Regions from separate parts of the Marinagarivorans sp. genome, predicted to be linked through region 3. Evidence: predicted binding sites of a transcription regulator. Region 3 holds the regulator's gene; each other region holds the start of a gene.

Region 1 (10,856 bases), on a different contig from region 3:
TACTCTGTAAACTTAACGCAGAGTGCAGCTGCATTTTGGTTGGTGTGGAGTTTTGTGTAAAATGGCGAAGCCATACACAAAACGGAGCGCCGAACAAAATGTCAGCTGGCACGTATTGTTAGGCCAAGACTTTAGCATCGGCACTCTCCGCTTGGACAGCCAACACTGCACCGGACATAAAATCTATTGCTGTAAGCCATTGAGGCTCTGCCATTTGATTAGGTTCAACAACGACAACCCCTTCAGCCCAATCTTCATCCACCCAATACCCAAAGGAGTTAAGGCAATCATCCTCGGTATAAGGCACTTCCGAATCTCGCGGCATAAAGCGAAACTCACTTACGTTTATGAACTCAACAGCTACTTTCTGTGGCGTATCAGATCCAACCCAATCTCCCTTCGAGCGTTCCCAATTTAATGTGAGCTTACGCTCCTCCACACAATAATCTAGATTCTTGAAATCGAAGTTATTATGCAAATCAAGTTCGTAACTTTCTTGTACAAGATAGATTCCGTCAACTATTTCGAAATTTCGATTCATAAGAGCCTAACATTTGTATATCGCACCCCAGACTGCCTATTCCGTAGCGCGACTATTTTTTATAGTAAGAACCGAAAGCTACCCGCAAAGCCCCGCCACGTCAAGCTTCTCAGCATTTCACGCACAAAACTGGCTTGGGTAAATGCAGATTGGGGCGCCCTATTCCCTATATATAGGGGTTTCCTTAAACCGCTGATTTTATTGTTAAAATACCTTAAACATGAAAAATCTAAAAATAGTCGTGTCGACAGCTCTATTTGCTAAATCTCGTTGAATGCAGTGCCTGCTACTGCAAAAGGTCAAAATCTAGCCACGACCACTCGTCGGAAACCCTACTCTTCAAGGTGTCGGCATAAAGCTTTCGGCCGCACAGACGTGATGCTCACGCAGAGTTTATAATATTTTCTTAGGTGCAATAACGGCTTGATTGTGCGTGATGGAAAAGACTACGCATGGTACCTACACATGCGTAGTTAAGTTAATCACCTTACTAACGACTCACTCCCCCCCCTTTTAATAATCAAGATGCCATTGCATGCCCATTGCCCGGCTCCAAGTCGCCGTCTCGATACGCAATGGCTGGTCAAAAATATAAAGCGTTAATACAAGCTGCTCGACTTCATTACCAATATTAAGGTTGGATTCAAACACTCGGTCTTGCAGCCGTGCCTTTAATAAACAATCGTTACTGTCTGCATTGCCTTGCTCGTCCACTCGGCATATTGATAATGCACTGGCTTTTGTATGAACTTGGCTGTCGTTAATGCTAAAAACTAAAATTTCACTACTCACAAAATCAAAATCCGCCGCCGCCTGAAGTTGCGCCGTTTGCGTGATAAGGACTTCTGCAGTGGCAATACTACTTGATGCACTACTTGATGAGGTGCTTGATACACTGCTCGATGAGCTACTTACCGCTATTACGCTATTAACAGCCTCTTGTTCAGCATTTACAGTATTGCCGCCAGTCGAGCCGCCGCCACTACCGCAGGCAACCAACAAATTAACCAAGACTATCGCTATGATAAGTTTCATAATTAAAGCTCCCAAGAATTATTGATGATTGAAGTGCTGTCTGCTTCGTTTGCCTGATACCACGTTGCGGCCTCGGCACCTTCGCTTTTAACGAAAGAAACAAAGTTGGGATAAGCGCGTGTAATGTCTACCCGCTCTTTGGGGTGTGCCCAAAGTACAGGGACTTGTAGCGCCCAAGGAATGGCATTCGCCGATACAAACAAGCCGCTCCCTGCCAACGAATCATCATCAGCTAAACCAAAGAAGTCGGTATTAAAGCGTACACTGGGTGGCTTATTTTTAAGGTGAATTTCCAACGCTCTGCCTGGTGGTGTGGCAAAACTAGGGCCGTGATAAAAACCTGGGGTCGCAAAGACAAAGGGGTTTAATATTTCAGTCGGCGCTATTAAGGCGTCTATCGGTACAGCCAAAGTCACCGTCGCGCGAAACGTAACTTCTCGAGTTCCTTCAAAATTAGAACAGTCAATTTCGGTTCGGTAATACTGGCAACTGCCGTCAATAAGCTCTTCTTTTAAATCGTCAAAAAAAACGATCACAGCATCGCTATCAAGGTTGTTTTGCTCAACCGGGTTACGCAGTGTGTCAAACCCGTTGACGTACAATACGGCTCGCGTTTCATCAATTTCTGAGCGTTTTATGCCATCTAACTGAACAGCGAAACCGTTATGGTAACTGGCGCCCAAGGCCAGCACTTTACCTTCTATGTCGTATCGAATAACTTGCTGCTGTGCGTTGCGATAAACATGTGTACGCATGGCGATAACAACATCATTCATGTCGTAATCACCCAGCTCTGGCCAATTATCTTCAAAGGCTAAAGTGGCAAAACTTGCCGTACTCGGAAAGCTCTGCACAGAAACACCGCTATCCAGAACCTGCACCAACTGATCCTCGACCTCGCCATCGGCAACACCGCCATTCACACCAATGCCCTGCTGGCTCGAATAACGAATTCGCGTCCAGGTTTCTCCGGCTTTGGCTTGCTCCGGTATCGAAAGCACCACTAAATTAACGCCCTCGGTCACCGCTTGGTCGGCAACCACCTGCTCGTTACTATCAAATTCACCACTGTTATCCCAATCGGCCCAAGCGTTAACAATACCTTCGCCTTTAACATCTAGCGTTAGAATGGCGTCGGCTCCCACTTCGAATTCAGTAACAAACTCTACGCCGTCATTCTCCCCGCTCCATACATTACCCAGCTGGAAACCTTCTTTTTGTTCATGCCGCGCACCATTGTTTTCCAAGTTACTGCCATAACTGGTCGGTGCACTGCCAAAGTCAATCGTCGCCACATCCGATACAATCGAAGCTGCGGCACAGCGTGCACCATCGTTATTGGATGATGACGGTCCATAGGCAAAAAATTCTGCCGAAGGATTCACGTCACCAACATCAATACGAAAAATATTGCCATCACTATTGCGGCTTATATAAAAATTGTTGTCGCCATCAAAATACGCCGCGCCAAAGGTCCCGCTTTCGCCTACATTACCTAAGTTTTCTGAAGTACCCATTTCGGGATTGGTTTTATGTAAAAATCCATTACGGTCAACACTGTAAAGCTGATGATCCTCTGGGTGAAAAGCAAAATCAAAGATCGACAATTTTAACCCCGAGCCGTTAATCACTTGAGTGGCCACAAGATAATCTGAGGATTCGGGATCTAAGCTGATTTTATATAAACCGATTGAATTATTCGGGTGATAAAGATAATAAGTATTCGCCTGCAACGAAATATCGCCAACATAAAAATTGGTGTTTGGAAAACCCACAACCGCTAATGGCTCTACCTGAAAACCGCTATCGATACGAACAGGGGCTTGGAATTCGTTACTGTAACCATAAATGAAATAATCATGCGGATTAAAGCCAGTCGCATTGAGCTTACCTTGAGTACCCATTGAATCTTCAAGTAGCTCATAGGAGCCCGTCGCCAAGTTAACACCGAAAACTTTTGCGACATTGTCTTGAATTAAAAAAGCACGACTAGGGCATTCCGAAAAAGGAAGAGAAGCCTGCGCCAAGGAAGAACCCGAAAAAAGTAACGTATTTATAAATAGTGCATTGATGGAAGATTTCATATCGTACCCCTGTAAACATCTACAAGGGTGATTGCACAAGTCAGGCCAAAACATAAGCCATTGATTTAACTAGCTTTTTCCAAAAAATCACTGTTTGCATTTCGAGATAATCGCAAAATGCAACGCAATTGGCCAGCCCAACAAGTCACCTCCCAACCCATGTCATTAACATAGCGGCAACCGATAATTTTTCAGGACTCGCTTGAACCGATCCATGGGCGCTCCCGGCGCGAGAGGGTCCTGAAAAATCACCGCCTTCCGCTTAATTCGGCTTACTAACACGCTATTTCATTTAGCGACGAGCTTATGGGCCTCTTCCACCACAATGGCATGACGCCTTGCCAGCGCTAAGCTTGCATCAGCCCGGCCAGAAAGCGCATCGTAGTAACCCCCACCAATGACTGTTGCGACAGGGATATTTCGACGCGCGCACTTTTCTAATACCAGCCGGTCTCTTTCACGAATGCCCTCTAGGGTAATATTCAACAAGCCCAACGGGTCGTGTTCATAAACATCCACGCCGGCATCATAGAAAATAAAATCCGGTTGAAACTGCTGCAGGACCGCGTCTAAATGGTTCTCTAGCGTTTCGAGATAAACTGCGTCGCCTGTGTTGGGCGCCAAGCCAATATCTAAATCACTAGAGGCTTTGCGCACGGGAAAGTTTTTTTCGCAGTGTAACGAGAAGGTAAATATTGCAGCATCATCCGCCAATATTGCCGCCGTGCCATCGCCTTGGTGCACATCGCAATCCACAATTAATACACGCCGCACCTTCCCCTGTGCGATCAATGCTTTTGCGGCAACAGCCAAATCATTAAAAATACAAAAGCCTGAGGCAAAATCGAAGTGCGCATGGTGCGTTCCGCCCGCCAAATGGCAAGCCATGCCGCGATCCAACGCCAGCAATGCAGTCAAAAATGTGCCATTGGGCGATATTAACGTGCGCGCTACCAGCGGCTGACTCCACGGCAAACCCATACGCCGCAGCTCGGCAGGGGCTTGTGTTCCCGTGATGAAACGTTCGATGTACTCTTGGCAATGCCCTAGCGCTAACAGCTCTGGCCTAGCTCGCCCGGGGCGGTAAACGTTGCTAGCAGCGGCAATCCCCTCTGCCTGTAAATAAGCTTGTAACAATGCAAATTTATCCATTGGAAAGCGGTGGCCGGCCGGGAATGGATAGCTGTAGCAAGGGTGCGTTACCAAAGGAAGCATGCATTAGTCCGTATAAATACTCAGTTTGCCATAGTTGGCTCGTAATTCAGCGGCTACCGCGTTGCTATTTAGACACTCCCACCCTTTTCAGGTAAAATCCGCGCCGTAAATTGGACACTCTTAGGAAAACATGAGGAGTAAGTCGGATTGCTGAATACACTTCGTGTGAAATGTCGGCGTTCAACTAAACTGCATGGCTTACTCATTGCATATTCCCGATACTCGTTCCACGATTGATAGCGTTACTGGATTCGTTATTAGTGCCTCGGCCAACAGTTTTGCTGCAAAAATGCACAAAGCGTTAGCGCGAGCAACCCATTACAAGAGAGGATTACTCCGTGTTAGAAGCATACCGTGCACACGTTGCCGAGCGCGCCGCTCAAGGCATTCCACCCAAGCCATTAACGCCCGAGCAGGCCGCAGATCTCGTTGAGTTACTGAAAGCGCCCCCCGCCGGAGAAGAAGCAACACTGGTGGATCTCATAAGCACTCGCGTACCACCCGGTGTTGACGAAGCCGCTTATGTTAAAGCCAGCTTCCTGTCTGCACTTATTAAGGGCGAAACCTCTTCGCCGCTGATTACCAAAGCGCTAGCCGTTGAGCTGCTGGGTAATATGCACGGTGGTTACAACATCGAAACGCTGGTGAATTTACTCGATTGCCCGGATCTTTCTTCGTTGGCCGCTAAAGAACTCAAACACACCTTGTTAATGTTTGATGCCTTCCACGATGTAGAAGAAAAAGCCAAAGCCGGCAATGCATTAGCCAAAGATGTGATTCAAAGCTGGGCTGATGCCGAATGGTTCACCAACCGCGATGAAGTGGCACAAAGCATTAAAGTTGCGGTGTTTAAAGTGACCGGCGAAACCAATACCGATGACCTTTCACCAGCACCCGATGCCTGGAGCCGCCCAGACATCCCCCTTCACGCTTTGGCCATGTACAAAATGGCGCGCGAAGGTTTAACGCCTGACGAAGCTGGCGTAACAGGCCCTATGGCACAAGTTAAAGCCGTTCAGGATCAAGGTATTCCCGTTGCCTTTGTGGGCGATGTTGTGGGTACTGGCTCTTCACGTAAATCAGCCACTAACTCTGTTTTATGGTTCTTCGGCGACGACATGCCCGGCGTACCCAACAAGCGCGGCGGCGGCATTTGCATTGGCGGTAAAGTTGCTCCTATCTTCTACAACACCATGGAAGATGCTGGCGCCTTAGTATTTGAAGCTCCGGTTGAAAAAATCGGCATGGGCGATGTGATTGAAATTCGTCCCTACGACGGCAAAATTTTAAACGAAAGCGGTGAAGTGCTCAGCGAATTCGAATTGAAATCTGACGTATTGTTAGATGAAGTTCGCGCTGGCGGCCGAATCAACCTAATTATTGGTCGTGGTTTAACTGCAAAAGCCCGTGAATCTCTTGGCTTGCCCACATCAACCCTATTCCGCGTACCGGCATCACCGGTAGATACGGGCAAGGGCTTTACCCTCGCACAAAAAATGGTGGGCCGCGCTTGTGGTTTACCCGAAGGCCAAGGCATTCGCCCAGGTACTTACTGCGAACCGTTAATGACGACTGTTGGCTCGCAAGATACCACCGGCCCCATGACACGTGACGAGCTAAAAGACCTTGCATGCCTCGGTTTCTCGGCCGACCTTACCATGCAGTCGTTTTGCCACACAGCCGCTTACCCTAAGCCTGTTGATATCACCACACAACACACCCTGCCCGATTTCATAATGACCCGCGGCGGTGTTTCTTTACGCCCCGGCGACGGCATTATTCACAGCTGGCTTAACCGCATGTTGCTACCCGATACCGTAGGTACCGGTGGCGATTCTCACACCCGCTTCCCAATGGGTATCTCCTTCCCTGCCGGTTCTGGTTTAGTCGCGTTTGCTGCCGCTACCGGTGTTATGCCGTTAGATATGCCGGAATCTGTATTGGTACGCTTTAAAGGCGAAATGCAGCCGGGCATTACACTGCGCGATTTGGTGCATGCCATTCCGCTGTACGCCATCAAGCAAGGCTTACTCACCGTAGAGAAAAAAGGCAAGAAGAACATTTTCTCGGGCCGCATTCTCGAAATTGAAGGCTTAAAAGACTTAACCGTAGAACAAGCCTTCGAGCTTTCTGATGCTTCAGCAGAGCGCTCGGCTGCTGGCTGTACCATCAAGCAATCTGTCGATAAAATTTCTGAATACTTACGCTCAAACATTACGTTACTGCGTTGGATGGTTGGCGAAGGTTATGGCGATGCCCGTACCCTTGAGCGCCGCGCCGCGAAAATGGAAGAATGGCTGGCCAACCCAGAGCTTCTAGAAGGCGATGCCGATGCCGACTATTCAGCAGTCATTGAAATTGATTTAGCCGAAGTCACCGAACCTGTGGTGTGCTGCCCTAACGACCCAGACGATGCTCGCCTGTTGTCTGAAGTGGCTGGCGCCGAAGTAGATGAAGTGTTTATTGGCTCGTGTATGACCAACATCGGTCACTTCCGCGCTGCCGGTAAGTTATTCGAATCCACCAAAGGTCCACTAAAATCACGCTTCTGGATTTCGCCCCCCACCAAGATGGATGCCCACACCTTAATGGAAGAAGGCTACTACAACATCTTTGGTGCCAAAGGCGCGCGCATGGAAATGCCGGGTTGTTCGCTGTGTATGGGTAACCAAGCCCGCGTTGAAGATGGCGCAACCGTGCTATCAACATCGACACGCAACTTCCCCAACCGCTTAGGTAATGGGGCTAACGTTTACCTAACCTCAGCCGAACTTGCAGCCATTGGGGGTATTTTGGGGCGCCTACCAACGCCAGCTGAGTACATGGAGTACGCCAGCAAAATTGACAGCATGAGCGATGAGATTTTCAAATACATGAATTTTGATCAGATCAAAAGCTTCCAAGACGGTGCCGAAGAAGGCAAACGCATAGCCGCTACAGAAATTGTAGAAGTTCGCGTTTAGGAACATCGCTACGTAAAAAAGCCCGCAATTGCGGGCTTTTTTTTTGGCTCTTAATTCGGCTCAGTCAATCACTGCTTGCGAGCTTTGGGCGCCAAGCAGCTGAACATTCAAGCTGTTAAGCAAAGCATCAAACTGGGCATCCTCAAAGGCCTTTAACTGCACCAACTGAACAGGGTTTAACACCGCCGCACTATCGCTATAGTAAGCCGCTCGGTAAGTACTTAAAGCCTCTTTCACTTTAGCCGTATCAACGGTTTCGCCCTCGCCCGCTAAAGCCAACTGCTGCTCAAATTTTTGCTGATATTGCAGCTTGGATAACAGCAGCTGCCCCCTTTGCTCACTTGCCAGCTGATTCTCTGCCGACAAGCTCTGGCCAAACTGCTCTAGCTGATACTGCTCAAAGCCTGAATCATTTAAAAGCTCGTATTTTTGATAGGCTTGCTCACCCAGCAAATTGCGCACTTGTGCATCTATGCCCGCAAGCAGGCTTTGCTGCTCATCAATAACAGCTTGCAGCTCTTCTGGCTGAGTGAAGTATCCTTGAACCGGCGCATTTAACACACTTTCACGCTCGAGCATTAAACGGCTCAGCTGGGTGGTATCTTGCTTACCCAATGAAATCACTTGAAAAAGGTAGGCGTACTTCTGTTGAATGTCTTGCTCTAGGCGCAAGGAAACTAGCGTTTCAACGCCCTTATCATTACTTTGCGCATACGCCATGTAGGCACTGCATATTTGCTGTAAGGTTTGATCCGCTAGCGGAAGCGTTGCCTGTGGGCAGCTTGCCGCCGAGGAAGCTTGCGCCGATTGCTCGGCAACCCATGCATCCAAACGCGTTTCAACATTGGATAATTGATGTGTTAATGCGCTGCTCTTACGGTATTCTCTTAACAGCATCACAGTAACCAGCAACGTGATTACAGCCAATAATGCCGCTAGCCATGGCCAAAGCCATGCCCCTCCTAAAAGCTTTTTATTCATCAATCATTGCCTTGATCACGCCCATTAATTCACCCTCACACAGCACTTCATTCCTAGAATGCCTGCTAGCTACCCCATTAACTTACCCTGATTCCCAAGCACCTTGTAAAGCTATACCTTCTAATGCGCCCATAATAGCTTAGCTCAAGCCCTCACACCGCGATCCAAACCACACAGTTATGGTACAGAATGGCAAAAGTATGCGCCACAAAGTTGCAACTCGCCAAAACGCATCAAATAGTCGCGCATATTCTAACCAAGCACCAAAGCAGTAATACAAACTGAACGAAACCAATAAAGCATCCAACATCAGCTCACCGAAAAAGCACAAAAACCGTTGAGCTAGCACCGCATTGGAACATTTCATTTTAAGCTTTCGATCACGTTTAAATGAACAACACAATTCAGCTCCCCGAATCAGTGCATCAAGATTTTCAATTAAAACAGATAAGCCGACTTCAACTTAGAACACAACTTACTGATTAGAAAGGTAAAATTAAATTTAAAAAGAAAAAAATCATCCTTGGCAAGCTCCTTGCGATAGCGTAAATAAGTTTTCGAATGATTACCGCCAATATCCATTAGGAGTTATCCATGCACAAAAAAACACCCTTTAACCGTGTCTTTAAGGTGCTTGCCGCCGGCGCGTTGAGCGTATTTGCAACCGTCGCAGCAACAACATCTTTTGCTGATCTTAAATTAGAAAAAGACGAATTAAAATTTGGCTTTATTAAATTAACCGATATGGCGCCGTTGGCCATTGCTTACGAAAAAGGCTTTTTTGAAGACGAAGGGCTTTTTGTAACCCTAGAAGCCCAAGCAAACTGGAAAGTATTGCTAGACCGTACCATTGATGGTGAATTAGATGGCGCCCATATGTTAGCGGGCCAACCACTGGGCGCGACGATTGGTTTTGGCACCCAAGCGCATGTTGTAACCGCCTTTAGCATGGACCTTAATGGTAATGGCATTACCGTTTCAAATAGCGTGTGGAAGGAAATGAAGAAACACATTCCGCACAAAGATGGTAAACCCGTACACCCTATTAAAGCCGACGCCTTAAAACCCGTCATCGATGATTACAAAAAGAATGGCAAGCAATTCAAAATGGGCATGGTATTCCCCGTATCAACCCACAACTATGAGCTGCGCTACTGGCTAGCCGCTGGCGGTATTCACCCAGGTTATTATGCCCCGCATCAAGGCGACTCCTCGGGTACTGTTGCGGCCGACGCACTGTTATCAGTAACCCCGCCACCGCAAATGCCTGCCACCTTAGAAGCTGGAACAATTCACGGGTATTGCGTAGGCGAGCCCTGGAACCAACAAGCCGTATTTAAAGGTATTGGCGTTCCAGTAATCACCGATTATGAAATTTGGAAAAATAATCCAGAAAAAGTATTTGGCGTCTCAAACGAATGGGCCGAAAAATACCCTAATACCCACCTAGCCGTAGTTAAAGCACTTATTCGTGCCGCCAAATGGTTAGACGAAAACAACAACGCCAACCGTGCGGAAGCGGTAAAAATATTATCAAAATCTGAATATGTCGGTGCTGATTACGAAGTTATTGCCAACTCAATGACTGGTACTTTTGAATACGAAAAAGGTGACAAACGTGAAGTGCCTGATTTCAACGTATTTTTCCGTTACCACGCCAACTTCCCTTTCTATTCAGATGCGATCTGGTACTTAACGCAGATGCGTCGCTGGGGTCAAATTAGCGACACCAAACCGGACTCTTGGTACTTTGATATTGCCAAAAAAGTCTACAAACCAGAAATTTATAAGCAAGCCGCTGAACTTCTGTTGAAAGAAGGCAAAATTGCTAAAAGCGATGTACCTTGGGAAAGTGATGGATTCAAAGGACCGCAGAGCGAATTCATTGACGGGATAACGTATAACGGCAAACAACCCAACGCTTACCTATCGAACTTCCCTATTGGCTTAAAAACCAACGAAACGATTAAAGGCAGCGCAGTAATCAGTACTAAAAAGTAAATTATCGGATCAGTACCTGCACATGGATGTGCCCAC
Region 2 (10,856 bases), on a different contig from region 3:
AGTTTGAAAACCTTCGCGAGATAATGGCTTAAGTTGTATGTGGCCATAGCTTTGATAGCGCGCATAGGGACCATAAATAACAAATAAGTGATCTTTAAATGGCTCTAGCAGCTGGAGAATATCTTCGTGAGATTCAAACCCCAAATAAACAACAATTTTCTTAGGGTCAACGGGAAATTGAGTTTCGTGCACCTCGGCAATAGGAGGCAGGATAGGGCCGCCAAAGTGATGCCAGTGGAGCCCAAGACGAATATCCGCGGGTGCAAAATATTTCATGATGTTACGTGAAACGATATTGTCGCCACGACGAGGTACAGCGTTAAAAAATGCATATTGATGACCTACGCCTATGCAGGTTTTTTTCTGTTTCTTAGCTGCCCATGCGGTGATGGGTTCAAAATCGGTTAGGACAAAATCATAAGAAGATAAGTCGAGCTGATTAATATCTTTCAATAAAGTCTCTAAGCTATTTTGCTTGATTGTCTTGGCAATATTGAGCTTTCCGGATTGATGAACAAACGTTAGGCCTTTACGGCATTTCCAATTGCCAAATACTTCCATGTCAAAAAAGTTTTCGCGTGCTCGGCCCGAAAACAAATAGTCAACTTTTATGCCGGCTTTGTTGAATTCGGTGGCTAGAGCTCTTGCTCGTGTAATATGGCCATTACCCGTTGCTTGTACGCCATAAAGAATTTTCATCATGTTATATCCCGCTAATGAGTAAAAGACACAGCGAACTGCCGAGTGTTGCGCCAGCAAGTGTGTCTGTAGGAAAGTGCACGCCTAGCATGACGCGCGCAACGCCGACCAAAATAGCCCAGGGAAATAGAATCCAAGCCATGAAAGGGAATGCTGAACTAACAGCAACCGCAACTAAAAATGCAGCTGAAGTATGGCCGGAAGGAAAGCTAAACTTGTCGGAAGGTTTAATAACGCTTGTATAGCCAGGAATGGCTTCGGGAGGGCGGTTGCGTTTAAATGATTTTTTGAAAATAAAGTAAAGGGTGCGTTCTAAAACAAAGCCAATAGTCAGTAACTTCACCAAATCCCAATGTTCTGCCAGCATAAAACTCAAACCGGCCAAGGCATAAAATGGACCGTTGGCTGTGTAGGAAATTCCGCGGCTTAGCCATACCGCAAGTTGACGATGCTTGCGGCGTAAACACCAGCTGAATGTTTGCACGTCGAGATCGTGAATGTTTTTAAGCAGGCGCATGCTTGGCTCTCTCTTTTTATCAGATTGTCGTTATGCCATTTAGATTATGTGAGAATTGTTGCAGTGAGATGCACGATTTATGGCTGTTGTGTGACAAGACGATACATTGGCGCAAAGCTGTGTGTTTTTGCGTCAAAATATTATTGCGAGGCGGAATTATTTTTTGAAAAAACGCAGGCATAAAAAAGCCTGCTTAACATTGCGTTAAGCAGGCTTTTATAATTTCCCCTTCCTGTTGGGATTTCTATCCATTTCGGCTTCCGGCCGGTGTTCCTTGTCTATCGTCCGTGTAACTATTGATCCCGCCAATACCTGGCTAGCTATCCTGCTTCAACTCATTATTGCGAGCATCTTGCTCGGCATCCGTTATTCCAATCACTCCTGTGATACTACATCCTGTAGTTAATCCTATAATCCTACCGCTCCAATGCGGTTGCTCTACCTGAGCGTTTCCCTGAGTTGTTGTCCTAAATCCTGTGGCTTCATGCCGTTCCGTCCTTGTGGGATCATTATGTCGAAATTACGGGTGCGGTTAAAGTCGTGTTAACCACTAGTTCTTGTAGGAGATCTCGCACAAAAGGATATTTGGAGGGAAATGAGCGCACCTTTAAATTGGCGCGCTATAGCGGTAGGTTAGAAAGTAGTTATTGGGGTGCTGTCCAACAGTGCCGTATTACCCTGCAGTGTAAGGCGGCCTTCGCAAAACCAACCGGCGACTAGGGGGTAGATGCGATGCTCTTGCACTAGTATGCGTTCGGCTAGGCTGCTTTCTGTGTCGTTATTAAGGACAGGAACACGAGCTTGCGCTACAGCAGGGCCGCCATCTAGCTCGGCCGTGACAAAGTGTACGGTAACACCGTGCTCTTTATCGCCAGCTTCGAGTGCGCGTTTATGGGTGTGCAAGCCCGGATATTTAGGTAGAAGCGAGGGGTGGATATTTAGCATTCGACCCAAATAACGGCCTGTAAACGCTGGCGTTAGAATGCGCATAAACCCGGCAAGAATCACCAGCTCTGGCTCAAACTGGTCGATGCGTTGTGCCAGTGCTAGGTCGAAGGCTTCTCGGGTGTCGAAGTTTCGGTGGTCTAGCGTGATGGCTTCTATACCGTGGTTATGTGCGCGCTCTAAGCCTTTAACATCAGGCCGATTACTAATAACGGCAACAACGTTGCCGTTAATTCGACCATCGTTGGAGCCATCAATAATCGCTTGCAGGTTGCTTCCGCTGCCGGAAATCAATACAACAATACGCATGCCTTAACCTTGAACGTTTTGCATTTCAACATGCGGTGTTTCTTGATCGCTGGCTTCGATACTGCCAATAACAAAGGCCGTTTCGCCGTCGCTGGCAAGCTGCTCTAGAGTGGCTTGCGCAGCGTCGCTCGGTACAGCGACGACCATGCCAATGCCACAGTTAAATGTGCGATACATTTCTAAGCTAGCGACATTGCCGTTACTTTGCAGCCACTGGAAGACTTCTGGAAGTTGCCAGCTGTTGGCGTCGATAGCGGCCTTGGTATTGCTTGGCAATACGCGGGGAATGTTTTCCAGCAAGCCGCCGCCTGTGATGTGAGCCAATGCGCTGATGGGCTGTTGCTTAAGCAATTTAAGTAAAGGCTTAACATAGATGCGTGTAGGTGCCATTAACGCATCGCCTAGGGTGCTGTCGCCCAAGGGTTGCGATAAATCGGCGTTTGCTACCTCTAGAATCTTGCGAATGAGAGAGTAACCGTTTGAGTGGGGGCCGCTCGCGGCAATGCCTATTAAGGTATCGCCGGCTTTTACTTTGCTGCCGTCTAAAATTTCTGATTTTTCGACAATGCCTACACAAAATCCGGCAAGGTCGTAATCGTCGCCTTCGTACATGCCTGGCATTTCCGCGGTTTCACCGCCGGTCAGCGCACAGCCTGATAATTCACAACCGGTTCCTATGCCGCTAACAACGCTGGCCGCCATATCGACATTGAGTTTGCCAGTCGCATAGTAATCTAAAAAGAATAGCGGCTCGGCGCCACCGACAATCAAATCGTTAACGCACATAGCGACAAGGTCAATCCCTATGGTGTCGTGTTTGTTTAATTGCATGGCTAGGCGAAGCTTTGTGCCTACGCCATCGGTGCCGGATACCAGTACGGGCTCTTTATAGCCAGTGGGAAGTTCGAAAAGAGCGCCAAAACCGCCAAGTCCCGCAAGGACTTCGGGGCGTCGAGTGCGCTTAGCAACCGACTTAATACGTTCAACGAGGGCTTCACCAGCGTCGATATCGACACCAGCATCTTTATAACTAAGTTGTGTTTTGTCTTGGCTCATGTTTTCCGGTTCTATAACTGCGAATGAGGCCCAGCGGGCAAAGCGTGGCATTCTACCAGCAATGGCCCGAGGCCCGCACGCCTTACCGGCTGAAAAACCGTTTTAGCATGAATTATCAATGCCCTGGGTTATAAGGTTGGCGTATTAGCTGTGTACTGCCGCTATATGCCGAAGCGGAGGTTTGTTACAATCGCGGCCCCTTTCTACAGATACGGAGTGCGACCGAGTGCGGCAACTAATCTTGGGTGTACTAATGTTTATTCTTACCGCGCCATCGTGGGCGGGTACAGAGTATTTTTCAGCGCAGGTACCGGTTGCGAGCCAAAGCATCGCAGACCGAAAAGCGGCGTTGGTGCAAGCGATGGCCAATGTGCTTATTAAAGTTTCGGGAAGCCTCGATGCCCCTGCAACCGAGCTTGGATTGAAGGCGCAGGCGAATGCTGGGAGTTACGTGCAGCAGTTTCGCTATATTCAGCCAAATCAAAAAATGCTAGAGCAGGGGATCACACTTCTTTTAAAGGCTGATTTTGATCCCGGTAAGGTCCGCCAACTTTTAAAAGAGAGTGGGCGGGGTGTGTGGCCCATGAATCGGCCGCAGGCACTTATTTGGGCGATAGAAGATACCCCTGAAGGCGGGCGCCAAATCATTACCGACCCTGAGCATCCGCTCGTCAAAGCGTTGGTTGCGCGAGCGAATACTCGCGGTTTGCCCGTGCTGTTACCCTTGTGGGATTTGGATGACCAAATACTTTTGTCGGCAGAGCAGTTATGGACTCAGGATGATGAAGCCATTCTTGCGGCATCGTCACGCTATGACGTTAATACTGTTCTCAGTGCTAGATATAGCCAAACAAGCTCCGAGGAGTGGTTTGCCACTTGGCAGTTTCATCATGCCGACGAGCGCAGGAGTTATGATTACAGTACGTTTGTGTATAGTGAGTTGGGTTCTGTAGGCGTAGACCCATTGGTCGCGTTTTTAGCTGAGCGCTATGCTGTGCAAAGTGCAACGGATGAAGGTGAGCAGCTACAGGTGATGGTGTTAAGTGGTGTTGATAATTATCGGCATTATGAGGAAGTTTTGAGTTACCTGTTGAAGCAGCCGTTAATACGGCAAGTGGCTTTAGTTGCAGTTCGGGAAGATCAGCTGGTGCTGCATATTTTGTTATCGGCTTCTTGGGAACAGCTAAGTGATGCGTTGGCTCTGGATCGAAAAATACGCTTATTAAACCCCCCAGAAGATTTATTGTCGCAATCGATGCTGGGCGCGCCAGATAGACCTGCACAATTTCAATGGTTGGGGCGTTAATTTCAATGCTTATTTCTTCGTTTATTGTTTTTGGGGTGTGTCGCGATGCGCTCTAAAAGCGGTAAATCACAACCTCCTCAGCAGCTGAGCTTAAGTATTCAGCTGCAAGATGACGCAACCTTTGCTAATTATTGGGTGTCATCAGAAAATCATCTGGTGAATCAAGTTTTGCAGCAGTTTTGTGTGGGGCGGGGCGATTTAAGCCTTGTTGTTTGGGGGCGTAGTGGCTGCGGTTTAACGCATCTTGTGCAGGCTTGCTCGCATCACAGCCAGCTGCCTATTGCGTATTTACCGCTGCGTGATGCGCTAGATTTAAACCCCGCTGAAGTTTGTGCAAATTTAGAGTCATCACCGCTGGTTTGTGTTGATGATATTGAGCTAATTGCGGGTAATAAAGAATGGGAGCTGGCCTTCTTTCATTTGTATAACCGCCTTAAGGATAATGGTCATCGCTTGTTGATGGCCTCACACGCGAACCCGGCGAGCATCGCATTTGGGTTACCTGATTTGGCATCAAGGGTGTTGGGTAGTGTTATTTATCGCGTGGCAGGCCTGAGCGATGAAGACAAGGCTAAAGCCTTGCAAATGCGTGCTAAGGCTCGCGGCATGCAAATGAATAAAGATGTTGCCAATTATATTCTTAAGCGTGCGCCGCGAAGAATGAAGGATTTATTTGGCATTTTAGATCAGTTAGATTCAGCCAGCTTGCAGATGCAAAAAAAGTTAAGCATCCGATTTGTCAAAGACGTTTTAGAGCGTTAGATTTTCTCTGGCGGTTCCGCCATTGTTGAAATTTCCAATATTCGAATATTTTCAATGGCCTCCTCTCTCGATGCGCCGCAAATATCAATTTCTGCTTTAAACCCTTTGCATACGTCGGGGTAATCTATGGTCCCCCAAATTTTGCAGCCGTTGTGTTCTAAATCAAGATGCGTGCAAATTTCACCCGCACGTTTGCCGTTAGGCATGCCAAAATATGCGCGATTAATCGAAGGTTCAATACAGCAGGCGCCGCAGTGCGCTCGACATTCCATAGCTAGTCCCAGTTTTAAGTGATGAGGGTATTGTATGTTAAAAGTGCTTGTTCCAATCGCCGACGGCAGTGAAGAAATGGAAGCTGTTATTATTGTTGATATTTTACGGCGTGCAGAAATTAATGTGTCGGTTGCATCAGTCATGACTCATCGCAAGGTGATAGCGTCGCGTGGTGTCGAGATTGAGGCGGATTGCCATATTGAATATTGTCAAAATAAAGTCTGGGATATGGTTGTTATACCGGGCGGAATGCCTGGCGCACAGCATCTGGCTGACTCTCTCCCTCTGCGCGATATTATTGCGGATCAAATCGCTTCACAGCGTTGGTTGGCGGCAATATGTGCCGCCCCCGCAGTTGTGCTTGCCGCCAATGGTTTCATCTCGGGTGTATCTGCCACCGGTCATCCCGCTTTTAGGGGTGTGCTCGAACAGTATAATGTCCACGCAATGAATGAGCCGGTATCAATATGTAATAAGCTTGTGACAGGCCAAGGGCCAGGCACAGCCATGGATTTTGCTTTGACGTTGGTTTCTTTACTTCTAGGTGAAGTGCAAGCGGATGAAATTGCTCGGGATATGTGTTTTTCACGGCTTGCTACAATCCGCTAACGAGTTGTCTTATAAGTGTTCAATCAGCCTGCTTAATGAACGTGGCATGTTCCTCGCATTATGGTTATCTACAATACAAAAACGGCAATTTTTTGCCACTGTTGATAACAATACATCAGGAGATGTTTTATGGCTGTCGCACAAACTAAGGCTGCGTTAGTAATGCAGGAACAAGCGGAGCAACTGACGTCGCATCAAGTTATTTCGTTGCTTATGGATGGCGCTATCGAACGCGCTAGTGGATTAATTATGGCAATACACGCCGGCAATGAAGAAAATCGAGATATATTGAATGCTAAATTAAAGGCGATTATTAATGGCTTGCGTCAAAGTTTAGACTTTGAGCTCGGTGGCGCTGTTGCTCAGAACTTAGCGTCTTTGTATGAATATATGATTGAACGGTTAAGCGTGACGGCAGATGATCAAAGTCAGTTATTGGAAGCTGTTACTGAAACACGGCGTCTGATATCTGAAGTGAAAAGCGGTTGGGATAACATGGATTTACGTGTGCCGGATTTAGCCAGCGGGACTTAGGCGCGCGAGTCGGCGGAATTGATGAGTTAAGGGGCGAGGAGACAATATTTCATCCACTAATGCCTGATCTCGACCTCCTTATCTTCGTTGCTCAAGGCGTTACATGCCTCGATAACTGCTCCATGCGTTATCCTAATGACCTATGTCCATATAGGCCCCGGCATGCGACGCTTTAAGCGCCTCGATAAGAAAGTCGCTTCGATAACTGCTCCCTGCGTTATTCTAATAACCTGCTTCCCTGCAGGCCCTCTTCGCCTAATTGGATAAACTATTATTGCCTCGTCCCTAATGCTGACTCGCGTATGTACTAGGTGAGCAATAAAAAATTTCGGATTAGTTCTTTCCCGCCCTCTGTTGCAAAGGATTCAGGATGATACTGAATGCCATAGATGGGGTAGGTGTCATGTTGAATTGCCATGATCTCTACGGGGTTTTCGCTTGTTAGGCAGGTGTTTAAGTCTTCTAGCGAGTGTTTACCTACAATGGCTGTAACCTTTAAACACGGCGGTAAACTATTGGGCTTTGCCATTAAGGAGTGATAACGCATTATTTCAATGTAGTTGGGTGTGTTTAAAAATATACCTGATTCAGTGTGTGTGATTGCGCTAGTTTTTCCGTGCATGGGCAGTGGGGCTTTAATAACATCCCCGCCAAAGACATGGGCGATGCCTTGCATTCCCAAGCACACTCCTAGTAACGGCGTGGTTTGCCCGAGTGTTTTTATGACTTCTGCGCAGATACCAAAATACTTCGGGTCATCCGGTGAACCTGGCCCTGGTGAAATAATAATACGGTCTGGTGCGAACGCTTTTATTTGTTCAGTGGTGAGCTCATTGTTGCGCTTTACCTGTATTGAAAAGTGCTCAATCGTGTTTTTGTGTTGTTCTTCGCTCAGAATCTCACCAATGTATTGGTAGAGGTTGTAAGTAAACGAATCGAAGTTATCAATAATCAAAACTTTCATTATTTATCCTCGTCTACTGACATAAACATTTTTAATACGTTATTAGTACCGGCAAATTTCCGCTGTATTTCTTGGTATTCATCGGCCGCATTAGAATCGTAGACATTACCACCGCACGTTTGCACGTAAGCTTTCTCGCCCTTACTAAAAACAGTTCGAATGGGTATGGCAAAGGTGCAGTCGCCATTAAAGCCGAAGTGGCCTACAGCGCCGCCATAAGGGCCGCGACCTTCGCTCTCTAGGGTGTCGATGATTTTCATGGCCTCAATTTTGGGTGCCCCCGTGAGCGTACCTGCAGGAAAGTTGCTAGCAAGGGCGGAGAACATGTCGTGCTGTTCGGCCATAATGCCCACAATCTCACTCGAAATATGCTGTACGTGGCTGAAGCGTTTTATGTCCATAAGATTGCGGACTTTGACGGTGCCAAATTTTGCAACGCGACCGATATCGTTACGGTGTAAGTCGACTAACATATTATGTTCGGCGATTTCTTTGGGGTCGTTTAATAACGTTTTCGCCAGCTCTCGGTCTTCGTCTGCATTGGCGCCGCGCTTGGTGGTTCCCGCTAAAGGGTAGGTTTCCATTTCCCCTTGGCGTAAACGGAATAACAGCTCTGGGCTTGCGCCAATCACTTTTTGATCATCAAATTTTAAATAATACATTTGTGGCGAGGGGTTAGATTCGCGCAGTGCTTGGTAGATGTTGATGGTATCGCCAGCAATTTCAAAACGCGTTTTAAAGCCTACCTCACACTGAAAAATTTTTCCTTCGATGATGTCGTGTTTGACTTTTGCAACGGCGTCGGCGTGATCTTGCCGTGTCATTGTATCGCCCAGTGGGGTTATTTTTAGTGCGCCATCACCAGGGTACTGACTATTAATAAGTTGTTTTATTTCTTCTAGGCGATTGTCGGTGTAATAAAAATAGGAAACTTCTCCCGTCATTTTATCGAGTGTTAGGCCGTCTTCATACAAGCCAAACTTAAACGCTTCGAAGAGTTCGCTAGCTTGAACGCTAAGTGAAGGCTCAAAGTAATTCATGGCGTCGTAACCAATGTAGCCTGTAAGCCCGCCTGAGTATTTACGCGCTAAGATATTTTGCGGGATTAATTCACGTAACAGATAATACGGGTTATCACTATCGTGGTGTTCTTGTGTGCCGTCACTATTCTCGATTGTCAGTGTTTTTCCTTGAGCCCAAATAAGTTTTTTTGGCGCGAAGCCAATGACTGAATAGCGCGAAATGTGGCTATCTTCACCGAGTGACTCAAGAAAAAAGCAGGTTGAATAATGCTTTTCAATTTTCTTGAAAAGGGTAAAAAAATCGTCGACACCCTCAACGCTGATGTAATGAGGTTTTCGTGGGATGGCGTGGGATTGAATCATGACTGGACCTTAAATTTTCCGGCTTTTAGCTCGCGAGAGCCTCGAGTAACGGTGGCTATGCCAACGCCGAGTTGTTTGGCGATATCACGCTGCGTCATACCTGATCTTAGTAGTTGTGCGATTTCTAAGCGGGTTGCAATATTTTGCAGCTCACCGGGGGTGAGCAGGGCCTCGAGCATCTCTGACATCTGTGCGTTAGTCCGTGCAGAGATGAGATGCTCAATAAGATTGGCTTGCAGTGCTTGATGTTCTTTTGCTGTACTCATGTGCTAGTACGTTATTGCACGGGGTGAGTTAAGTCAAGCGTTCAATTATTAGGTGAGCGCTTTTATCAGTGTGGCAAGCTGAGTATTAATAGTTTGTTCTGATACAAAGTGGTCTGCGCCGTGCTCTAAATGTTGTTGAGCTTGCTCGGGGCTATCGCTAGCGACAATGTTAATAATGGGGCAGGATTCCCTGAGCTTGCTGTAGTCATTGTTATCACGATTCTCGGAACCCATGAAGACAACATGCTGGAAGTTGTTTTTTTCTGTGCCACTAAGGAAAAGTTTCATTGAGGAGAAAGCTTGGCAAGACAGCCCTTCTTGCGTCAGTTGATCGATCAGTGATTCTGGGATTTCTGTAGCAATAATGGCCGTGGATTCTTGCTCTAAAGATACGCGCTGTTCATCCTGATTAAACAGCTCCCAAAAGCATAATTTAAAATCATCGATAACGGCGGGTTTGTTTATCCAGTGAACATAGGGGCTGGCGATGATGTCGGAAAAATCTTCGAGTTGTCGAGCGCTCTTGGAACCCATTATAATTTGAGGGATAAGCTTGCAGTCATTCTCGGCCAGTAAAGCACGGCTGAAGTCGGCGCTTGCTTTGGGATCGGCATGGCTATGGAAGACAATAGCGGAAAAAGGCGTGTTGTTGCCGATGGCGGATCGTAAGGTAGATAAGCCGCGTTTAAACAGTGTTTCTGTTGATACTGTTAGTCCAAGCCGGCCGAGCTCTTGTCGTTTGGAATCTAAAACGCGCGGGTTTTCGTGCACAAGCAGAATACGCTTGCCTTTAAGGGCCGGGATTACGCTTTCTCGAATGGTCTCCTTCGCTTTGTCGGCGAAGGCAGAGCGGTAGCGTAGTTGTGTCCCTTGATTATTAGAGGTGACATCAAGGCTGCCTTCTTGCGCTTCAGCTAGACCTATCGCGAGTGCGAGCTCTAAATTAAGCTGAATGCCAGTGGCCTGTTGCGCATTAAAAAGTGTGCGCTGGCTATTGGGTTGGTGGTTGGCGGCAATGCTTAGCTCGCCGGCTTTCCCTCTTTCTTGTATGTATTCCACATCGATAAATAACGCGCCCTCATCCAGCTGGATGACGATGGCGTTCATCATACTTTGGATTATTTGCCCGAGGCGCTGAGTGTCGCCAAGTACTAAGTGCGGAAGGTTCGGCGAAAAGACGAGTTCAATATCAATGTTTTTTTGGCTGGCGTCGTGGCTGTACTGCGTAATG
Region 3 (10,856 bases):
TGACAACAACCAAATTCCGTTTACGGTAATGAGCTGTGACAATATGCCTCATAACGGACATTCGACGCGCAGTGCAGTACTCCAATTGGCGGCGCTGCAAGATCAGCTCCTTGCAGGTTGGATAGCGGCCAATGTAGCTTTCCCTTCAACAATGGTTGATCGAATAGTTCCTGCCACCACTCAAGAAACTGTATCGACTGTAAATTCATTGTTAGGGCAAGCTAAAGCTTCTTGGCCTGTTCCGCGGGATAGCGCCCCCATTGCTTGCGAAAGTTTTTCGCAATGGGTTATTGAAGATAACTTTACCAAAGGACGACCAGACTTTTCAAAGGTAGGTGCGGCCTTTGTTAAGGATGTCGCTCCGTGGGAAGAAATGAAACTACGGATGTTAAATGGCAGTCATTCATTAATCGCCTATCTGGGTTGTTTGGCAGGTTATAAAACGGTTGCAGAGTGTATGGCCGACGAAGCACTTGTTAAGCTGATCAAAACTTATATGCTGGAAGAGGCTGCGCCTACACTCCATATGCCTGATGGGGCTGATCTTGATGCGTATGCAAGTACTTTATTGCAGCGTTTTTCGAATGCTAGTTTACAGCATCAAACTCGGCAAATTGCCATGGATGGTTCGCAGAAGATTCCTCAGCGTTGGCTGCAGGGGGCGTGCATTAATTTGCAGGCAGGTAATTTCCCTAAAATTACGGCGCTTGGATTGGGGGCTTGGATTGTATATTTACAAGACAGCCAAGCGCAGCCAAGTTATATCATCGACGACCCTCTGGCATCTGAGTTAATACCTTTGGCGTTAGCGGCAAATACTTGTGCAGGCGTTGCAGCATTTGTTCAGCATTCGGCGCTGGCTAAATTTGAACTTATCGCCTTCCCTAATTTTATCGAGGGCATTGATCGCTCAATAAAATTATTAAGGGAAGATGTGCAGGCTATTTTTTACCACTGATATTGATTAGTGGACTTTCACAATTAATCCCTAAAGCAGCGCCATGGTGTACGCTGCTTTTTATGTTTTGGCTTGAGTGATATGACAACTTTTTTTGGTGAAAATTTTTTATTGACGAACGACGTGTCGCGTCGCCTTTATCATGATGTAGCAGTTGCTTTGCCCATTATTGATTATCATTGCCACTTGCCACCGAGTGAAATTGCTGAAGATCGTCGCTATGACAACATTGCTCAAATTTGGTTGGAAGGCGATCACTATAAATGGCGTGCACTTAGGGCGGCAGGTGTACAAGAGCGCTTGATTACTGGGGCGGCGAGTGAACGAGAAAAATATGATGCTTGGGCGGCGGTTGTGCCGCAATGCCTGGGCAACCCGTTGTATACCTGGGCGCATTTAGAGTTACGCAGGCCTTTTGGAATTACAGATACCGTTTTTGGGCCGTTTACAGCAGGTAAGGTTTGGGCTGATACGCAGGAGATGCTTAAGCAGCCGGATTTTTCAGCGCAAGGTATTATGACAAAGATGCGGGTGAAAATGGTGGGCACAACAGATGACCCCATACACAGCCTGCAGCATCACAAGCATATTTCGCAAAACCCTTTTGGTGTAAAAGTACTGCCGAGTTTTCGCCCTGATCGTGCCTATAAAATAGAATTAGACGGCTTTATGGAATACATTGCGCGTTTAGGCGAGGTTGTTAATTCGCCCATTATGCGATTTCATCAGCTCTTGGATGCACTGTCTAGTCGGTTGGATTATTTTGCGGAACACGGTTGCACGATTGCTGATCACGGTATTGAAATAATGCGTTTTTCGGAGCCCGTTAGCGAGCAAATATTAGATGCTATTTTAACGAAACGATTAAATGAAAAGTCGTTAACCGAATTAGAAGTAGCACAGTTTTTTACAGCTGTTAATGTATTTTTAGGTCAGCAGTATGCAATGCGCGGTTGGGTTTTGCAGTTGCATATGGGGGCGCAGCGAGATAATAATTCACGAGCTTTAAGCAATGTTGGGCCTAATAGTGGTTTTGATTCCATGGGGGACCATCCTATTGCTGCGCCGCTTGCCGGTTTACTGAATGCGATGGAAAAAACTGATGAACTTCCCAAAACCATTTTATATTGTATTAATCCTAGTGATAACGAAGTGCTGGCTACAATGGCGGGTAATTTTCAGGGGGCCAATATTGCGAGTAAAGTGCAGTTTGGCTCAGGCTGGTGGTTTAACGATCAAAAAGACGGCATGCAACGGCAGTTAATCCAATTATCGCAACTAGGCATGCTTAGCCATTTTGTAGGTATGCTGACGGACAGCCGCAGCTTTTTATCCTATACCCGGCACGAATATTTTCGTCGTATTTTGTGTGAGATGGTAGGCGGTTGGGTTACCGCTGGCGAAGCCCCCAATGATTGGCCGCTTCTGAGTGGCTTAATTGCCGATGTCTGCTTTCACAACGCCAACCGTTATTTTGATTTGGCGTTAGACCCGTATTAGGCGGTTCTTTAAGTACTGCAGGGGGGGGCAGCAGACAGGTCAACAGCGAATAAGGGCCGAGGAAAAAATACTTTATCCAATAATACTTGCCTCCTGCATTAGCCTAATAACGTATATCCCTATACGGAAGCAATGTCTAAAAAGGGGCTCCAGCCCCGATGCGTTACCCTACTGACCTATGTCCTAATGCGTTTGCCTCAGTGTCTCTCGCAACAACTTAAACAACTTACGCGCATTGGTTGGTGGCTTGTTATTTAATTTATCTGTTTGCGCATTTTTGCAAAATTGCCGAATTTGTTGGCGGTCGGCAAAGGGGAATTCTGTATAAAAATCAGATAGTGCATTTGCATCGTTGCTGTCGAGTAGGCGGTCGCGCCAGCCTTCAACAATGTGTAAGCGTCGCGCGTCGCCTTGCTGCTCATCTTCTATTTCTTGATAAGCGGCTTGAATCGCTTCGTGGTCTGCGGCACGCATTAGTTTGCCAATAAATTGCATGTGGCGTTTTTTGGCGCCGTTTTTGCGAATGTTACGTGTTTCGACAATCGCATCGTAAAGTGTTTCTTCGAGCGGTATGCGCGTGAGTAAATCATCTTTTAGTTCGGTGAGTGCTTCACCAAGGTCTTGTAGCGCAAGACATTCTTTTTTAATGGCCGTTTTACTGACTATATCGTCATCATAATCAGTATCGTGCTTGGGTTTATCTTGCATAACTCAAACCTATTTTTGGTGCTAGTGTTGAAAAGAGGTGCGCTAATCACGCGTAAAAGTAAGTGGCTAGGCCTAAAAAGGCGAAAAAGCCAACGACATCGGTAATGGTCGTTAATGTAACGCCGCCGGCAAGGGCGGGGTCGATGCGCATGGCCTTTAAGCCGATGGGCAATAGTGCGCCAGCTACGGCGGCAGTAATCAGGTTGATGATCATTGCGGCGGCAATAATAAACGAGATTCGCCAATCCCCAAACCATAATCCTGCAATTGCGGCCATAACCAGTGCCCATAACAGGCCGTTGATAATACCCACGCGGACTTCTCGGCTGATTAGCCACCCTAAATTGTTGCGGCTAATGTGGCCTAGGGCCATCCCGCGAATAACAACCGTGAGGGTTTGTGAGCCCGCGACACCACCCATGCTCGCGACAATCGGCATAAGTACGGCGAGGGCTACGACTTTATCAATGGTGCCTTGAAATAAGTTAATGACGCTGGACGCTAATAAGGCGGTAAGCAGGTTTATGCCTAGCCACAGGGCGCGCCGCGGTGTTGTTCTTGCTGTGGTTGCAAAGGTGTCTTCTTCTTCATCTAGGCCGGCTGCCCCCATAAATGAGTGATCAGCCGTTTCACGGATTACGTCGACCACATCATCGATGGTGATACGGCCAATAAGTTTGCCTTGCTCGTCGACTACGGGCGCGGAGACCCAATCGTTTTGTTCAAACAGCTTAGCGACATCGCTTTCATCGAGGTCGGCAGAAATCGGGTTGGCGTCTGTAACCATGACTTCGCGTACGGTGGTGTCGCCAGGCTTGGTCAGTAGCGTTGCCAGCGGTAATAACCCGAGGTACATATCTTTTTTGTTAACGACAATTAGGCTATCTGTTGAAGGCGGTAACTCATCGTGCCGGCGCAGGTAGCGTAAAACTACATCGAGCGTAAACTTGGGGCGCACGGTGATGGTGTCGGTGTTGGTTAGGCCGCCAGCAGTATTCTCGGGGTAGGCCAAAACGGCTGTTACACGATCGCGATCTTGATCACTCATGGCTTCTAAAACTTGCTGGGTGATTTGATCCGGCAGGTTTTGAAGGATGTCGACAATATCATCGGTTTCAAGACTTTCTGTGAGCTCGACCAAGTCCTCGGTATTCATCTGGGCGAGGTAAAACGCCTGAATATCTTCGGGGAGCTCTTCTATGAGTTCTGTTTGTGCGGTTTTACCAATTAATTCCCATATCACGCTACGGGTATGGGGTGGTGAAGATTCGATAACGCGCGCTAGCTGAACGGGTGTTAGCACGCGCAGGGAGTGCTTAACCTGCTTTAGCGTGCCGCTTTGGAGTAGGTTGTGAATATGGCCGAAATGTTTTTCGGTACTTGAATGGCTATTGCTCTTAGGCATTGACTACAGCTCGATGGTCACGGCATGGCTACGCAAAAGTAGACTGGCAGGCGATGCCTTTATTGGCGACGCTCTTTTTAATCCTCGTTTCTTAAATGCTTTTTTGGGTTATTCATCCTCGTCAAAACGGTTGTTAATTAGTGCTACAACCGAGTTTACGGCTGTGTCGGCATCATTGCCATCAGCCGCTACAGTAATCTCTGTGCCTTTGCAGGCGGCTAATAACATTAGCGACATAATGCTTTTGGCGTCAATGGCTTTGCCGTTACAGCTGACGGTGACTTTGCTGCCAAATTGATTGGCTGTATTGGCGAGTTTGCTGGCGGCCCTTGCGTGCAGGCCTAATTTATTACAGATAGTTGTTGTTTGTTCGCTCATTATTTGGCCACCAAGTGCGCAATGGGTTGGGCTTGCCCGGTTAGTTGGCGGTGGCGAACCTGTACATTACCATAGGTGTTTTTAAACACATTGGTGAGGTGCTCAGTCAAAAAAACAGAGCGGTGCATACCGCCTGTACAGCCGATGGCCACAGTGAGGTAGCTGCGGTTATTGGCCTGGAAGGAGGGTAGCCACTTGGATAAAAAGGCTGCAATGTCGTCGGCCATCGCCATGACTTCAGGTTGCTCGGCAAGGAACGTTTGTACGGGTTCATCTAGCCCGGTGAAACCGCGCAGCTCGGGTTTCCAAAAGGGGTTCGGTAGGCAGCGCACATCAAAAACAAAGTCGGCGTCTACGGGCATGCCGTACTTAAAGCCAAACGATTCAAAGCTCAGGGCGGCACTTTTGCTATCTTCGCCGACCACTTTCTTGCGAATAACGCTGCGTAGTTCGTGCAGGGTTAGGGTGCTGGTATCGAGTGTGATATCGGCTAATGCAGCAACGGGCTCTAAAATGGCGCGTTCACTATTAATCGCTTGCTGTAAGCCGGTTTTGTCATTGGATAATGGGTGTTTACGGCGTGTTTCGCTAAAGCGTTTGAGTAAAATTGTATTACTGGCGTCTAAAAATATGGTTGTGAACTGTGAGGCTTCGAGTTGGCAGGCTTCGATAATACTGGGGTATCGGCTTAAGTCTCCGCCAATATTGCGGGCATCAATCCCAACAGCTAAAAGTAATTTTCCGCTATCGGCGTTTTTCATTTGCGTGATCAGTGCGGGAAGTAAGCTGACGGGGAGATTATCAATGCAGGTGTAGCCGCAGTCTTCGAGTAACTGCAGCGCTGTTGATTTGCCTGAGCCCGAACGCCCGCTAACAACAACAAATTGCATGGTAATCTCCTAATGTAAAGACGCTAAAAATGAATGTTGATACTGCAGTTCTGAATTATTGTATTGTGAGTCTGCAGTGTAGGGTTTTATTACGACCGTTATATTGCAAACGTCGTATTGCAACGGGTTTTCTTTTGGCCTTAACTTTCTTTAAATGGCACAAGCGCAGCTGTGAAAAGTGCATTGTTGCTGTCTGCTTTACGTAAGGCTTCAGCGTAACCTTTGCCTTGTAGTGCCTCTGCTAATGCGGCTAAATTTTGTAAATGATCATTGTCAGCATCTTCAGGAACGAGCATTGCAAATATTAAGTCGACAGGTGTGTTGTCTATTGAATCAAAATCAATAGGGTTTTGCAGTGTCATTACTGCGCAAACGGAAACGCCCCCTGTTGCAAATCGGCAGTGAGGGATGGCAATACCTTCACCAATACCTGTTGAGCCGAGTCTTTCTCGGGTTATCAATTGCTGAAATAAATCATTGGCGTTTAGTGAAGGTACGCTACTGGTGATTAAATCGGCCAGCGTTTCAAGTGCGCGCTTCTTACTGGTGCATTCGGTGCCGCATAATACGCGGTTAGCCGATAGCATTTTTTCTAGTGGCATAGGTAACTCAGCCTTATCGTATTAAAAGCCAACTATTATACTAGTTGCTTGCGCTCATTCGAGGGTGGAATTTGTAATGACTCGCGGTATTTTGCAATCGTCCGGCGAGCAACCATGATGCCTTGATCGGCCAGTAATTCTGTAATTTTAGAGTCGCTAAGGGGTTTTCTTGTGTTTTCCGCGGCAATCAATTTTTTGATGATGGCGCGAATAGCCGTGGAAGAGCATTCACCACCAGATTCTGTTGCTACATGGCTTGAGAAAAAGTATTTCAGCTCAAAAATACCCTGTGGGGTGTGCATGTATTTTTGGGTGGTGACGCGAGAAATAGTGGATTCGTGCATTTCTACCATTTCAGCGACATCGTGTAAAACCATGGGCTTCATGCCTTCAGCGCCATGTTCCAGAAACCCTTGCTGACGTTCGACAATGCACGTCGCAACTTTTAAGAGTGTCTCATTACGGCTTTGTAGGCTTTTTAGAAACCAGCGAGCTTCTTGCAAGTTATCTTTTAAATAGGTGTTGTCAGTGCTGCTGTCGGCACGTTTTACTAAGGATGCGTAATCCGAATTAATTTTTAATTTGGGTGCAATGTCGGGGTTAAGCTGAACTTGCCAGCGATTCTTAACTTTGCTGACAAACACATCCGGTACAACATATTCTGTACTGGAGTCGTTGATGAAGTCGCCGGGCTTTGGGTTTAGGCTTTGAATCAGCGCAATGGCGGATTGAAGCTCGGGTTCTTTGACCTTGAGCTTGCGCATTAATTGTTTGAAGTCGCGACTGCCGAGTAGCGGAAGGTAGTCGGCGACTAAAGCTTTAGCCGTAGCAAAACCAGGCGTCGATTCAGGCAACTGCAGCAATTGTAAATACAGGCACTCGCTGATATTTCGGCTGGCAACGCCCGGCGGGTCGAACTGTTGAACGCGGCGAAGCACGGCGGCGACTTCGTCTTCCTCTAGATCCGGAAATATTTTTTGCATACCTTCAAAAATATCGTCCATCGTTTGGCTTAACATGCCTGAAGGCTCTACGGCATCAATAACCGCCGTGGCGATTTCACGATCGGTATCGCTCATGGGGGTGAGATTAAGTTGCCACATTAAGTGATCTTGTAGGGTTTCGGCGCTGGCATTGCGCGAGTCGTAGTCGAAATCTTCATTTTCGGGACGGGATAACCCGCTACCACTGGGGCCACTTTGGTAGAGGTCATCCCAGCTGGTATCTACGGCTAAGTCGGTAGGGATGTTTTCGCTCCAGTCATCGCTGGCTGTTGCCTCGTTGGCCTCGTTGGTGTTCTCGGGGCTTACTTCAGCGGCTTTTATGGGAGTTTCAACGTCTGCGGGTAATTCTGACTGGGCATTACTTGCCTGCTCGCCATCGACCCCTTTACTTCCCTCACTGGCGCCACTGTCTTCTGTGACTTCCAACATCGGGTTGTTTTCAAGGGCTTCTTGAATTTCGTTTTGCAGATCGAGTGTCGAAAGTTGCAATAGACGTATCGCCTGTTGCAGCTGAGGCGTCATGGTCAGCTGAGTGCCGAGTTTGAGTTGCAAAGATTGCTTCATCGAAGAGTAAATCCATCAAGTTTTTTGCGCTGCACACATTGAGAGCGTCTTAATGTGATTGTAGTCATCCCAGCGATGTACTGCAATGACCAGTAAAAGCAAACTTCAGGCCATATCTAAAAAATCTAACGGTTGCGTGCTAGCGCTCAAATCGTCTAATAGATCGTAAGTTAGAGCTTGAAGTCTTGCCCAAGGTAGACTTCTTTAACTTTCTCGTTTTCTAATACGGTGTTTGGCGACCCTGAAGCAATAATGTGGCCTTCGCCCACAATGTAGGCCTGTTCGCAAATATCCAGGGTTTCGCGCACATTGTGGTCGGTAATCAGCACGCCTATACCGCGATCACGGAGGTGCGACACAATCTGTTTAATGTCGGAAACTGAAATGGGGTCTACGCCGGCGAAAGGTTCATCAAGCAGGATGAATTTGGGATCAGCTGCTAAGGAGCGGGCAATTTCAACCCGGCGGCGCTCACCGCCGGATAAGGCCATGCCCAGACTATCTTTGATGTGCTCGATATGAAATTCTTGTAAAAGCTTATTGGCTTCGCTAATGCGGTCTTTGCGTTTGAGGTCTTTGCGGGTTTCTAAGATGGCCAGCAGGTTCTCTGTAACGGTTAACTTCCTGAAGACAGAGGCCTCTTGGGGGAGGTAGCCCAGCCCGAGTCTTGCGCGTTCGTGCATGGGTTTACGACTGACATCTTTCCCATCGATAAAAACTTGCCCATGGTCAGCGCGGACTATACCGGCAATCATGTAAAAGCATGTTGTTTTACCGGCGCCATTAGGCCCGAGTAATCCCACAATTTGATGGGTGTTTACACTCATGGATACGTCTAAAACAATTTTCCGCGCACCGTAGCTTTTGGCGAGGTTTTTTGCCTCAAGAGTGGCCATTGTCAATTCCTGTTACTGCGGTTTGATCTTCGGGCGTTGTTGGTACGTCTATATTACTATCGACTTGTGCAGGCTCTGTGCTGAATGTGTCATCTGGAGAGCCTTCTTCTTTTGAGGGGCTGTCGGGTACTTCGCTGCGCAATGCCTTAGGAGGAATTACCATGCGTACGCGGCCACTCTCTTTGTTGTTGCTGTCGGCTTTAACAACGGATTTTCGCACATCGTACTCAATTGTTGTGCCGGACAAGCTGGTGCCTTCTTGTTGAAGTGATGCACCTTCGAGTAAACGCAGCGTTTCTTGATCGATGCGGTATTCGAGGATGTTGGCTTTAGCAACGACTTTGCCGGCTTTATCGCTGGGCTGTTGTTGATAGGCCGCAGGCTTACCTTTTGCAATTATTTTCGTGACTTTGTCTTTGGTGTTATAGATAACAATTTCGTCGGCGTTGATGCGCATGGAGCCTTGCGCCATTTCTACTTTTCCGGAGTAGGTTGTGGTGCCGGCTATCTCATCACGTTCTGCGCTATCGGCGTCGATGGTGATCGGTTGGCTGCGATCACTTTGCAGTGCGATGGCGTTGGCGCAGGTGCATAGCAAAGCTGCTGCGACAATTCTACTGAATAGGTTCATGTTGTCCTCGCACGTTGGCTAGTAACTTGATGCGTTGTGAAATCATATCAACTTCGAGTCCGTCGGCATTAATGGTGCCGTTAGCGCTTTCGATGTGAACGTGAGCATCAGTACTGATGCGTTTTTGGTGAGGGAATATATCGATACTTTCGGTGCTGAGCTTTGTGGTGATTGTCGTATCATTGTTATCGGTTTGCCAGACTTCTACGTCATCCCATAGCGTTAATTTTTCGCCGTGGGCCATAATTTTCCCTTGCTTGGCGGTGACAAACCAAGGGTTTGGTTCGCCATATAGTGTCAGTTTAGGGGCAGTAATAAGCATGTAATCTTCGTCGGAGGTGCTTTGTGTATCGGCGCGAAAATGCTTGAGCGTCACGGCATCAAACTCATAGCTGAGTTTACCGGTTTCATCAAAATGACTGGTGCGAGCGTCATGCAATACGGCATACGGAAAACGCTCGAAAGGAGATTCTACCTTTGCGAGGGGATTAAGGAGCTCTGGGCGGCTATCCCACAGCAAAACAACGGTCATTGTAATCACGCAAATCAGTGAAATGTAAACCCAGTTTTTCACTCGCCGGAACCTGTATAGAAATCGATAACGGTTTGATACTTGTCTTGTGCGATTAATAGCGCATCACAAGCCTCGCGTACGGCGCCCATACCTCCTTGGCGACTACTCCTCCAGTGTGAGCGGCTCAGTACTTCGGGGTGTCCGTTGGGCACCGTGAGCGCAAGCCCGACTTGGGTCATTATGAGTAGGTCGGGGAGATCATCGCCCATGTGGGCGATTTCTTCTAGGCTCGGTGGTACTGGCATGCTGGCGAGTAATTCTTGTAAGGCGACCATTTTATCTTCACGCCCTTGAGCTAACAGTGTGATGCCTAAATCTGCGCAGCGCTTCGCCACAATATGGCTATTTCGGCCGGTAATAACAGCCACGTTCATGCCTGCGCGCAAGAGTAATCGTATGCCTTGTCCGTCGAGGGTGCTGAAGCTTTTGAGTTCTTCACCTGATTCGCTAAAGGTGATGCGGCCATCACTTAATACGCCATCGACATCAAGCACCAATAAAGTAATTTTTTTGGCGCGTGTTAACGCTGCATTGTTAAAAGTATTGTTTGTCATTACACCAAGCCTGCGCGTAGTAAGTCGTGAAGGTGTAGGACACCGAGAATGTGATTTTTATCATCCGCGACGACAAGTGTTGTGATTTTTCGCGCTTCCATGGTTTCAAGTGCTTGAATGGCGAGTGTGTCGGCTGCGGTAGTGAGTGGTTTTCGGGTCATTATCTCGCCAATGCAGGCGTTGCTAATATTG

What was found. Region 3 encodes sigma-54, which starts transcription at its own class of promoters, with help from an activator protein. Its sites were predicted from a motif close to TGGCACANNNNTTGCNNT; they were not measured.
Region 1: a site for sigma-54 is predicted at 3,703-3,720, ahead of AC3A8L_RS12870 (LruC domain-containing protein). Genes of this name have one in related genera too.
Region 2: a site for sigma-54 is predicted at 6,519-6,536, ahead of AC3A8L_RS04275 (flagellar export chaperone FliS). Genes of this name have one in related genera too.

What each region holds. Positions count from the first base shown of each region.
Region 1 covers NZ_CEXWTU010000117.1:958-11,813, forward strand. Annotated here, with positions in the region: gene AC3A8L_RS12860 (hypothetical protein) at 119-541, opposite strand; gene AC3A8L_RS12865 (hypothetical protein) at 1,055-1,576, opposite strand; gene AC3A8L_RS12870 (LruC domain-containing protein) at 1,579-3,660, opposite strand; gene AC3A8L_RS12875 (histone deacetylase family protein) at 3,949-4,875, opposite strand; gene acnB (bifunctional aconitate hydratase 2/2-methylisocitrate dehydratase) at 5,214-7,838, shown strand; gene AC3A8L_RS12885 (hypothetical protein) at 7,899-8,819, opposite strand; gene AC3A8L_RS12890 (CmpA/NrtA family ABC transporter substrate-binding protein) at 9,414-10,820, shown strand.
Region 2 covers NZ_CEXWTU010000020.1:21,499-32,354, reverse strand. Annotated here, with positions in the region: gene AC3A8L_RS04315 (MJ1255/VC2487 family glycosyltransferase) at 1-702, opposite strand, end outside; gene AC3A8L_RS04310 (phosphatase PAP2 family protein) at 704-1,216, opposite strand; gene purN (phosphoribosylglycinamide formyltransferase) at 1,850-2,470, opposite strand; gene purM (phosphoribosylformylglycinamidine cyclo-ligase) at 2,474-3,526, opposite strand; gene AC3A8L_RS04295 (DUF2066 domain-containing protein) at 3,780-4,832, shown strand; gene hda (DnaA regulatory inactivator Hda) at 4,878-5,594, shown strand; gene AC3A8L_RS04285 (YkgJ family cysteine cluster protein) at 5,591-5,866, opposite strand; gene AC3A8L_RS04280 (DJ-1 family glyoxalase III) at 5,901-6,476, shown strand; gene AC3A8L_RS04275 (flagellar export chaperone FliS) at 6,606-7,010, shown strand; gene AC3A8L_RS04270 (anthranilate synthase component II) at 7,318-7,974, opposite strand; gene AC3A8L_RS04265 (anthranilate synthase component I family protein) at 7,974-9,359, opposite strand; gene AC3A8L_RS04260 (Trp family transcriptional regulator) at 9,356-9,625, opposite strand; gene AC3A8L_RS04255 (ATP-binding protein) at 9,674-10,856, opposite strand, start outside.
Region 3 covers NZ_CEXWTU010000005.1:9,315-20,170, reverse strand. Annotated here, with positions in the region: gene AC3A8L_RS01330 (mannitol dehydrogenase family protein) at 1-958, shown strand, start outside; gene uxaC (glucuronate isomerase) at 1,040-2,458, shown strand; gene yjgA (ribosome biogenesis factor YjgA) at 2,642-3,166, opposite strand; gene mgtE (magnesium transporter) at 3,213-4,571, opposite strand; gene AC3A8L_RS01310 (HPr family phosphocarrier protein) at 4,680-4,949, opposite strand; gene rapZ (RNase adapter RapZ) at 4,949-5,839, opposite strand; gene AC3A8L_RS01300 (PTS sugar transporter subunit IIA) at 5,980-6,441, opposite strand; gene AC3A8L_RS01295 (RNA polymerase factor sigma-54) at 6,477-8,009, opposite strand; gene lptB (LPS export ABC transporter ATP-binding protein) at 8,180-8,905, opposite strand; gene lptA (lipopolysaccharide transport periplasmic protein LptA) at 8,892-9,536, opposite strand; gene lptC (LPS export ABC transporter periplasmic protein LptC) at 9,520-10,110, opposite strand; gene AC3A8L_RS01275 (KdsC family phosphatase) at 10,107-10,664, opposite strand; partial or broken gene AC3A8L_RS01270 (CBS domain-containing protein) at 10,664-10,856, opposite strand, start outside.